DNA from 2 places in the Sphingomonas sp. AC449 genome. Region 2 is predicted to be linked to the other one. Evidence: riboswitches for the same ligand, from Rfam matches in the RefSeq annotation. Region 2 holds a riboswitch; the other holds the start of a gene.

What was found. Region 2 has a riboswitch for cobalamin ahead of AC0CH3_RS05550 (HoxN/HupN/NixA family nickel/cobalt transporter). Riboswitches for the same ligand answer to the same signal wherever they lie in the genome.
Region 1: another riboswitch for cobalamin. It lies ahead of AC0CH3_RS13130 (TonB-dependent receptor plug domain-containing protein); the one in region 2 lies ahead of AC0CH3_RS05550 (HoxN/HupN/NixA family nickel/cobalt transporter).

The regions. Positions count from the first base shown of each region.
Region 1 is NZ_CEEDCZ010000007.1:185,191-189,422, forward strand. It holds gene AC0CH3_RS13115 (acetyl/propionyl/methylcrotonyl-CoA carboxylase subunit alpha) at 1-1,289, shown strand, start outside; gene AC0CH3_RS13120 (MaoC family dehydratase) at 1,289-1,741, shown strand; gene AC0CH3_RS13125 (HpcH/HpaI aldolase/citrate lyase family protein) at 1,738-2,562, shown strand; cobalamin riboswitch at 2,624-2,856, shown strand; gene AC0CH3_RS13130 (TonB-dependent receptor plug domain-containing protein) at 3,039-4,232, shown strand, end outside.
Region 2 is NZ_CEEDCZ010000002.1:420,683-424,914, reverse strand. It holds gene AC0CH3_RS05550 (HoxN/HupN/NixA family nickel/cobalt transporter) at 58-1,047, opposite strand; cobalamin riboswitch at 1,276-1,487, opposite strand; gene AC0CH3_RS05545 (molybdopterin molybdotransferase MoeA) at 1,744-2,928, shown strand; gene lexA (transcriptional repressor LexA) at 2,996-3,709, shown strand; gene AC0CH3_RS05535 (ComEC/Rec2 family competence protein) at 4,047-4,232, opposite strand, start outside.

The DNA of each region.
Region 1 (4,232 bases), on a different contig from region 2:
GCCAGCGCGAGGCCTCGTCGTCGTTCGGCAACAGCGATGTGCTGATCGAAAAATACATTCTCTCGCCACGGCATATCGAAGTGCAGGTGTTCGGGGACATGCACGGCAACGTCGTGCACCTGTTCGAACGCGATTGTTCGCTCCAGCGCCGGCACCAGAAGGTGATCGAGGAGGCGCCGGCACCGGGGATGGACGCCGAGACGCGCGCTGCGATCTGCGCCGCAGCCGTCCGCGCGGGGCAGGCGGTCGACTATGTCGGTGCGGGGACGATCGAATTCATCGCTGATGCGAGCGAAGGCCTGCGCGCGGACCGGATCTGGTTCATGGAGATGAATACCCGGCTCCAGGTCGAGCATCCGGTAACCGAGGAAATCACGGGGCAGGATCTGGTCGAATGGCAGTTGCGCGTCGCGAGCGGCGAGCCGCTGCCGCGACGGCAGGACGAGCTTGCGATCGACGGCTGGGCGATGGAGGCGCGGCTTTATGCCGAAGACCCGGCAAAGGGGTTCCTGCCATCGATCGGCAGGCTCGTCGCCTTCGATCTCGGCGATGGCACGCGCGTCGATACCGGGGTCGAGCAGGGGGCGGAGATATCGCCCTTCTATGATCCGATGATCGCAAAGGTCATCGCATGGGGCCCCGATCGCGCGACCGCACGCGAAACGCTTGCGGCTGCGCTCGACGGGGCCGTCGTCTGGCCCGTGCGGTCGAATGCGGGGTTCCTGGTTCAGGCGCTCGATCATCCCGATTTCGTCGCGGGCACGGTCGATACAGGGCTGATCGCGCGCGAAAACGAAGCGTTGATGCCGGCGACGCAGCCGCGCGAGGAAGCGTTGATCGAGGCCGCGCGGGCGCTGGTAGCCGCCAATCCGATCGCCGGTTTCCGTCTGAACGCCGCGCCGAGGCGCTCGGCGCGCTTCCTGCTCGACGACGAGGCGATCTCGATCGATCTCGATGCATATGGCGCGGAGGGTGCGCCCGCCGACGAGGTCCTCGTCTCCGACGCAGGGCAGACATGGCTGCTGCAACGCTGGCGCGCATCGGGAGTGGCCGTGGGGGCCGCGGCCGATGGGGCGATCCTGTCGCCGATGCCGGGGCGGATCATCGCGGTCGATGTCGTCGAGGGTGACCGCGTCGTGTCAGGGCAGAAGCTGGTGACGCTGGAGGCGATGAAGATGGAGCATTCGCTGACAGCCCCGTTCGACGGGGTCGTCGCCGAGCTCGTCGCCGTCGAGGGGGGGCAGGTCAGCGACGGCACGATGCTCGTGCGGATCGAGAAGGACGCCTGATGGCCGGACGCTATTACGATCAATGGTCGGTCGGCGACGCGATCGTCCACGAAATCCGCCGCACCGTCACCGAGACGGACAATCTGCTGTTCTCGACCATGACGCACAACCCGCAGCCGCTTCATCTCGACGTCGAAGCAGCCAAGGCGAGCGAGTTCGGCCAAATCCTGGTCAACGGAACCTTCACCTTCGCGCTGATGGTGGGACTGTCGGTGGGCGAGACGACGCTCGGCACGCTCGTCGCCAATCTCGGCTACGACAAGCTGGTCCATCCGAAACCGGTCTTCATCGGTGATACGATGCGCGCCGAGACCGTCGTCGCCGACCTCAAGGACAGCAAGTCGCGCCCGAATGCGGGGATCGTCACGTTCACGCACCGGCTGATCAACCAGCGCGACGAGATCGTGTGCCAATGCCTGCGCTCTGCGCTGTTGCTCCGGTCGCCGGCATGAGGCTGCGGTCGCTGCTGTTCGTGCCGGCGGACCGACCCGAGCGGTTCGGCAAGGCGGCGGCAAGCGGCGCGGATGCGATCATCCTCGATCTCGAGGACTCGGTCGCGCCGTCGCGCAAGGCGTTCGCGCGCGATGCGATACGGGCAGCGCTTGGCGAGCCGGCCGATGTCATCCGGCTGGTGCGGATCAATCCGCTCGATGCGGAGCATCTCCGCGACGATATCGAGGCGGCGCGCGGCGCGGATGCGATCATGCTGCCCAAGGCGGCAGGGAAGGCGACCGTCGCGGCGCTGGTCGAGGCCTATGGGCCGGACTGTCCGCCCATCCTGCCGATCGCCACCGAGATCGCAGCGGCGATATTTACGCTCGGCGAATATGCGGCGGTGTCGGACAGGCTCTGCGGATTGACGTGGGGGGCGGAGGATTTGCCGGCTGCGATCGGCGCGGCGACGAGTCGCGAGGCGGACGGTCACTATACCGATCCCTATCGGATGGTCAGGTCGCTGCTGCTGTTCGGTGCGCATGCAGCGGGTGTGGCGGCGATTGAGACGGTGTATCCCGCGATCGCCGATCTCGACGGGCTGGCGGCCTATGCCGCACGAGGAAGCCGGGATGGGTTTACGGGAATGATGGCGATCCACCCGACCCAGGTTGCGACGATCAACGCGGCCTTCACGCCCGATGCGGCGACGGTCGCGCGGGCCGAGGCGATCGTCGCGGCGTTCGCGGCGGCGCCGGAGGCGGGGGCGCTGCAACTCGACGGGCGGATGATCGATGCGCCGCATCTGCGCCAGGCGCAGGCGATCCTCGCACGCGTGTAGCGCGCGCCCATTGGCGGCGCGGAAAATCTGTTCTACCGGGGCGTCGCGATCCGGTGAAAACCGGGTCGCAGATCGCGTCGGTGCCCTTCGGGGCTTGAAGGGGAATGCGGTGCGGACGTTCGCGCGTCCAATGCCGCGGCTGTCCCTGCAACTGTAAGCGGTGAGCGCGGTGCGCAGGTCTCCTCGTTACGAGGGGACGACCACTAGGCCGAAGCGCAAGCACATGGCCCGGGAAGGTCGTGCACCGGGTGTCGACCCGCGAGCCAGGAGACCTGCCGGCGCTCGGTCGCTCTTGCCTTGGTCCAGGGGGTGACCGCGGCACGGTACTCCGTCTGAGCGACGAACCATGCGGCGGGGGCCGCATCGGTGCGCGTGGCGGATGCTGTTCGGTGTCCATCCCAAGCGTCGCGCCGACCGTCCGGATCATCGGACGGCACGCCCCGGCCGGTCGCTCGTGACGCCGGGGGTATCGTTTCATGACCAGAGTTTTCGTATCGCTGATGGCGCTCGCCACCGCAACGTCCGCCGCATCGCCGGCGTTCGCCGATGCGGATCGGGCGGGCGCGGGGGCGGCCGAGCGCGCGGTTGATGGTGCCGAGGTCGTCGTCACCGCCTCGCGTTCGGGCGATGCCGTGCCGGTCGTCCAGCTTGGCGCGTCGGTGACGGTGATCGATGCCGCCGCGATCGACCGGCGGCAGACTCGGATCGTGTCCGACGTGCTGCGCGACGTGCCTGGCCTTGCGGTCAGTCGGACGGGCGCGATCGGTGGTACGACACAGGTGCGCATCCGCGGGTCGGAGGGCAACCATGTGCTCGTCCTGATCGACGGGATCGAAGTGTCCGATCCCTATCAGGGTGAATATGATTTCGGGACGCTGATCGCGGACGAGGCGGCGCGGGTCGAGGTGCTGCGCGGTCAGCAATCGGCGCTATACGGATCGGACGCGATCGGCGGCGTCATCCAATATCTGACGCTGAGCGGGGCGGAAGCGCCCGGCACAACGCTGCGCGCCGAGGGCGGATCGTTCGGCACATTCTCGGGCGGCGCCCGCGTCGCAGGCGTTTCCGGGAACCTCGACTACGCTCTGTCGGGTTCGACCTATCTAACCGACGGCACGCTGACCGCGCGCGGCGGGTCGCGCGACATCGGCGCAAAAAGCGTCGGCGCGAGCGGCAAGCTCATCTGGTCGCCCGGCGATACGTTCAAAGTAACCGCGGTCGGCCGCTACAGCCATACAGACGCCGACAGCAACGACACGGCGTTGAGTGGTCCGCAGTTCGGCACAGTCGTCGACACGCCAGGCGCCCGCAGTACGGTGGAGGCCTATTACGGGCTCGTACGCGCCGAGGTGGTGCTCGCGGACGGCCGCTGGACGAACGCGCTGAGCGGGCAATTCGCCGACACGACGCGCCGGGCACTCGTCGACGACGCGCTCAATTTCGGCAACAAGGGACGGCGGTACAAGGGCTCGTTCGAAAGTGCGTTCCGGTTCGGGACCGACCGGATCCAGCACCGCCTGACGGGTGCCGTCGATGTAGAACGAGAGGAATTCCAGACGCTTAGCCCGGTCCCCTCGGAGTTCGTATTCACCGGACGACGCCATACCGACAATGTCGGGATCGTCGGCCAGTATGACGTCGTGGTCGATGACGCGCTGGCGATTGGCGCT
Region 2 (4,232 bases):
GCCAATGCACATCGCCCTCACAATCCTCCCCCTGGCGGGGGAGGATCAGCGAAGACCCTACCCCCGCACCACCTCGATCTCGTCGAACCGCTTCCACCGATAGATCGCAAAGCTCAGCACCCAGCACGCCACGAACAGCGCGATGATCGCGAACCCGAGCCCGTTGAAATTCTCCCCCAGCGCGGCAGCAGCGTCCCACACGCCGCCGCTCAGCCCCAGCTTCGACCCGATCAGCGCCAGCGTCTCGATCCCCCCGATCGCGATCGCGACGATCGCCGAGATCAGCGTGATCGTGATGTTGTAGTACAGCTTGCGGATCGGCTTCACGAACGCCCACTCGTACGCGCCGAGCATCACCACCCCGTCGGCGGTATCGACCAGCGCCATCCCCACCGCGAACAGCACCGGCAGCACCAGCACTGTGCCGATCGACAGCCCGTCCGCCGCCTGGCTCGCGCTTAGACCAAGGATCGCCACCTCGGTCGCGGTGTCGAACCCCAGCCCGAACAGGAACCCGAGCGGCGCCATGTGCCAGCTTTGCGTCACCAGCCGGAACATCGGCCGGAACAGCCGCGCGAGCAGCCCGCGGTTGCCGAGCAACAGGTCGAGATCCTCCTCGACATAGGCTCCACCGCGCCGGACGTGCCCGAACGTCCGCCACACCGATCGCAGGATGATCAGGTTCATCGCCGCGATCGTGAACAGGAACAGCGCGGAGATCATCGTCGCGACGACGCCGCCGACCTGCTTGAACGCCTCGAACTGCGACAGCGCATTGGCGGTCAGCGCGATCGCGACCGCGGCGATCAGGACAATCCCCGAATGCCCGATCGCGAACCAGAATCCGACCGCGATCGGCCGCTGCCCCTCCTGCATCAGCTTGCGCGTCACATTGTCGATCGCCGCGATATGGTCGGCATCGACCGCGTGACGCAGACCAAGCCCCCAGGCGAGCAATGCGGTTCCGAGCATCAGCGGCTGTGCGTGGAACAGCGAGAACGCCCACCCCCACGCGGCGATGTTCGCGGCGACCAGCATCGCGAACATCACACCCACACGCTTACGCACGGAGCCTCGCACCGGTCGTTCGATCGTCAAGCTCGTCATGTCTACCCCCCGGCGTCCGACGCGGGCGGGGGCCTGCCGCGCGAACGGCCGGGACGTGCGCCGGCCGGACGCCATGAGCGGCCGGCACGCGTCGCCGATGCGGCCCCAGCCACATGGTCGTCGCTCAGACGGCGCAGGCCGTGCCTCGGTCACCCCCTGGACCGGGACAAGAGCGACCAGACGCCGGCAGGTCTCCTGGCTCGCGGGTCAAGGCTCGACGCACACCTTCCCAGGCCGGTGGCCCAGTGGCTGCCCTTTTTGAGGGGGCGCGTGCGTGTCGCTCGCCGCTTACAGTTGCAGGGACAGCCACGGCATTGGGGCGAACCCCGCACCGCATTCCCATTCAAGCCCCGAAGGGCACCGACGCGATCTGTGCCGATCCGGGTTGCGCCGGATCAGCCAATCCAGGTTAGCGCGCTTTGCCGCGGCTGACGACAGGATTTGCATGCGGCACCGTCGCGCACCGCGATCCGCAACGTCTCGGCGGGTCGGAACGTTATCGCACCATCGCCACCCGTAACGCGGCCCGCTATCCCCGTCCGCGGGGTCATACGAGTAGCCGCCTACCCCCATTTGCCTCCAGCCCCCGTATCCATCCCCCTGCATCCTTTCCCACGCCTGCCCACCGGAGCCTTCATGCCCCCTCTCGTCCCCGTTGCCGAAGCCCAGGCCCGCCTCTTCGCGATGGCTGCGCGCGTTCCTGCCGAGCATGTTCCCCTGCGCGCTGCGATCGGGCGCTGGGCGGCGGAGGATATCGTCGCGCGCCGGACCCAGCCCGCGACCGACCTTTCGGCGATGGACGGCTATGCGATCCGCTTTGCCGACATGCCGGGGCCGTGGCGCGTGATCGGCGAAAGCGCTGCGGGCCGCTCCTTTGCGGGCATTGTCGGCGCGGGCGAGGCGACGCGCATCTTCACTGGCGCGGCGATGCCCGCCGGCGCGGACACGGTGCTCGTCCAGGAAGAGGCCGCGCGCGACGGCGACCGCCTGTCGCTCGATGGCGAAGGCCCCGCGTACGAAGGCCGCAACACGCGCCGGAAGGGCCTCGACTTCGCCACCGGCACGCGGCTGATCGCCCAGGGCGACCGGCTGAGCCCGGCCCGCATCGCCGTTGCGGCAACCGGCGGGCATGGCGCGCTCCCCGTCGGGCGGCGCCTGCGCGTCGCGGTCGCCGCGACCGGCGACGAGCTCGTCCCCGCCGGTTCGACCGAGGATCCCGTCCCTTTGCCCGAATCGAACGGCATCATGCTGGCGGCGCTGCTCGCCGATCTGCCCGTCGACATCGTCGATCTCGGGATCCTGCCCGACCGTCTCGACACGCTGCGCGACGCATTTGCGGGCGTCGACGCCGACCTGCTCGTGACCACCGGTGGCGCGTCGGTCGGCGACCATGATCTTGTCCGCCCCGCGATCGAGGCGGCAGGCGGCAGCATCGACTTCTGGCGGATCGCGCTTCGCCCGGGCAAGCCGATGATGGCGGGGACGCTCGGTCGGACGATGCTGCTCGGCCTGCCCGGCAACCCCGTTTCCGCCTTCGTCACGGCGATCCTGTTCGTCCGCCCGGTCGTCGCGCACATGCTCGGCGCGCGCGATCCGCTCCCGCAGACGACGCACGCGCTGCTCGGCGAGGATCTGCCGCCGAACGAGTCGCGCACCGACTACATGCGCGCCGAACTCCGCGACGGTCGCGCCTATGCCTCGACCATCCAGGACAGCTCGATGCTGCTCACGCTCGCGCGGTCGACCTGCCTGATCGTCCGCGACGGCGACGCGCCCGCAGCGCGTGCGGGCGACTCGGCGGAAATCCTCATCATCGCCTGACGGATCGCTTGACGCCGGCCATTGTGTTCCATAGAAGTTCCTCGTCTGTTCCGGACGGAGAACCGCTATGCTCACGCGCAAGCAGCACGAGCTTGTCTGCTTCATCAACGATCGCCTCGCAGAGACGGGCGTTTCGCCCTCGTTCGAGGAGATGAAGGACGCGCTCGACCTGAAATCCAAATCGGGCGTCCACCGCCTGATCAGCGCGCTCGAGGAGCGCAATTTCATCCGCCGCCTGCCGAACCGCGCGCGCGCGCTCGAAATCCTGCGGATGCCCGAGCGCCCGGACATGCCCGCGACGAAATCGGCTGCTGCCAAGGCCACGCCCCCGGCCGCTCCGGCAAACGCCGAGCCGTCGCCCAGCGTGCGCCCGGCGCATATCCCGGTCGCCGCGAACGACGTCGTCGAGATTCCGCTGCACGGGCGGATCGCCGCAGGCGTGCCGATCGAGGCGTTCGAAGGCAGCTCGATGCTGGCCGTCCCCGCCGCCCTGCTTGGCTCGGGCGAGCATTATGCGCTCGAGGTGTCCGGCGATTCGATGGTCGATGCGGGAATTCTCGATGGCGACTATGCGCTGATCCGCCGCACCGAGACCGCCCGCGACGGCGAGATCGTCGTTGCACTGATCGAGGACAGCGAGGCGACGCTCAAATATTTCCGCCGCGAAGGCGCGATGGTCCGGCTCGACCCCGCCAACCGCTCCTATGATCCGCAACGCTACGCCCCCGCGCAGGTCCGTGTGCAGGGCAAGCTGTCGGGCATCCTGCGGCGTTACGACTGACTATGGGGTCCCCAGGAAGGTAGATGACGAAGCGGTCGACTCCCTCCTGCCCTTATCGACAGACGTCAGGACCGGGAAAGAAGAGCGCCTCACTCCAACTCCGGATCTGACTTACCCCCGTCATCCTGACGAAAGTCAGGATCCAGGGCCAAGAGCGTCGTCCCGTACGTCCCGGATCGGCAAACCTGTCGGCGAGGGCCCAGGCTCGATGCGGGAGCCGGAACTGATCCAGCCCGCACGATACAGCAAAGCCATTACGGCCAACGGTCCACCCGCCAGAAAATCTCGCCAGTAGTAACGCGAGCGCGTTGCCATCCCGCGCGTCAGTGCGCTCCGCTTACGACCAGGACCGGACCCGACGCCCGGCCTCGTGACCGAACCGCCCCGCGGATCGTTCGAGCGTCGGGGGCATACGCCAGGGATGCCGATCACCGGGTTCGAGGACCGTCGCCACCCGCCCAGTCCGCAACGTCAGCGCGACACCGCCGGTATGTTGCAGCGTCGACCGGTCAAGCCTCAGCCA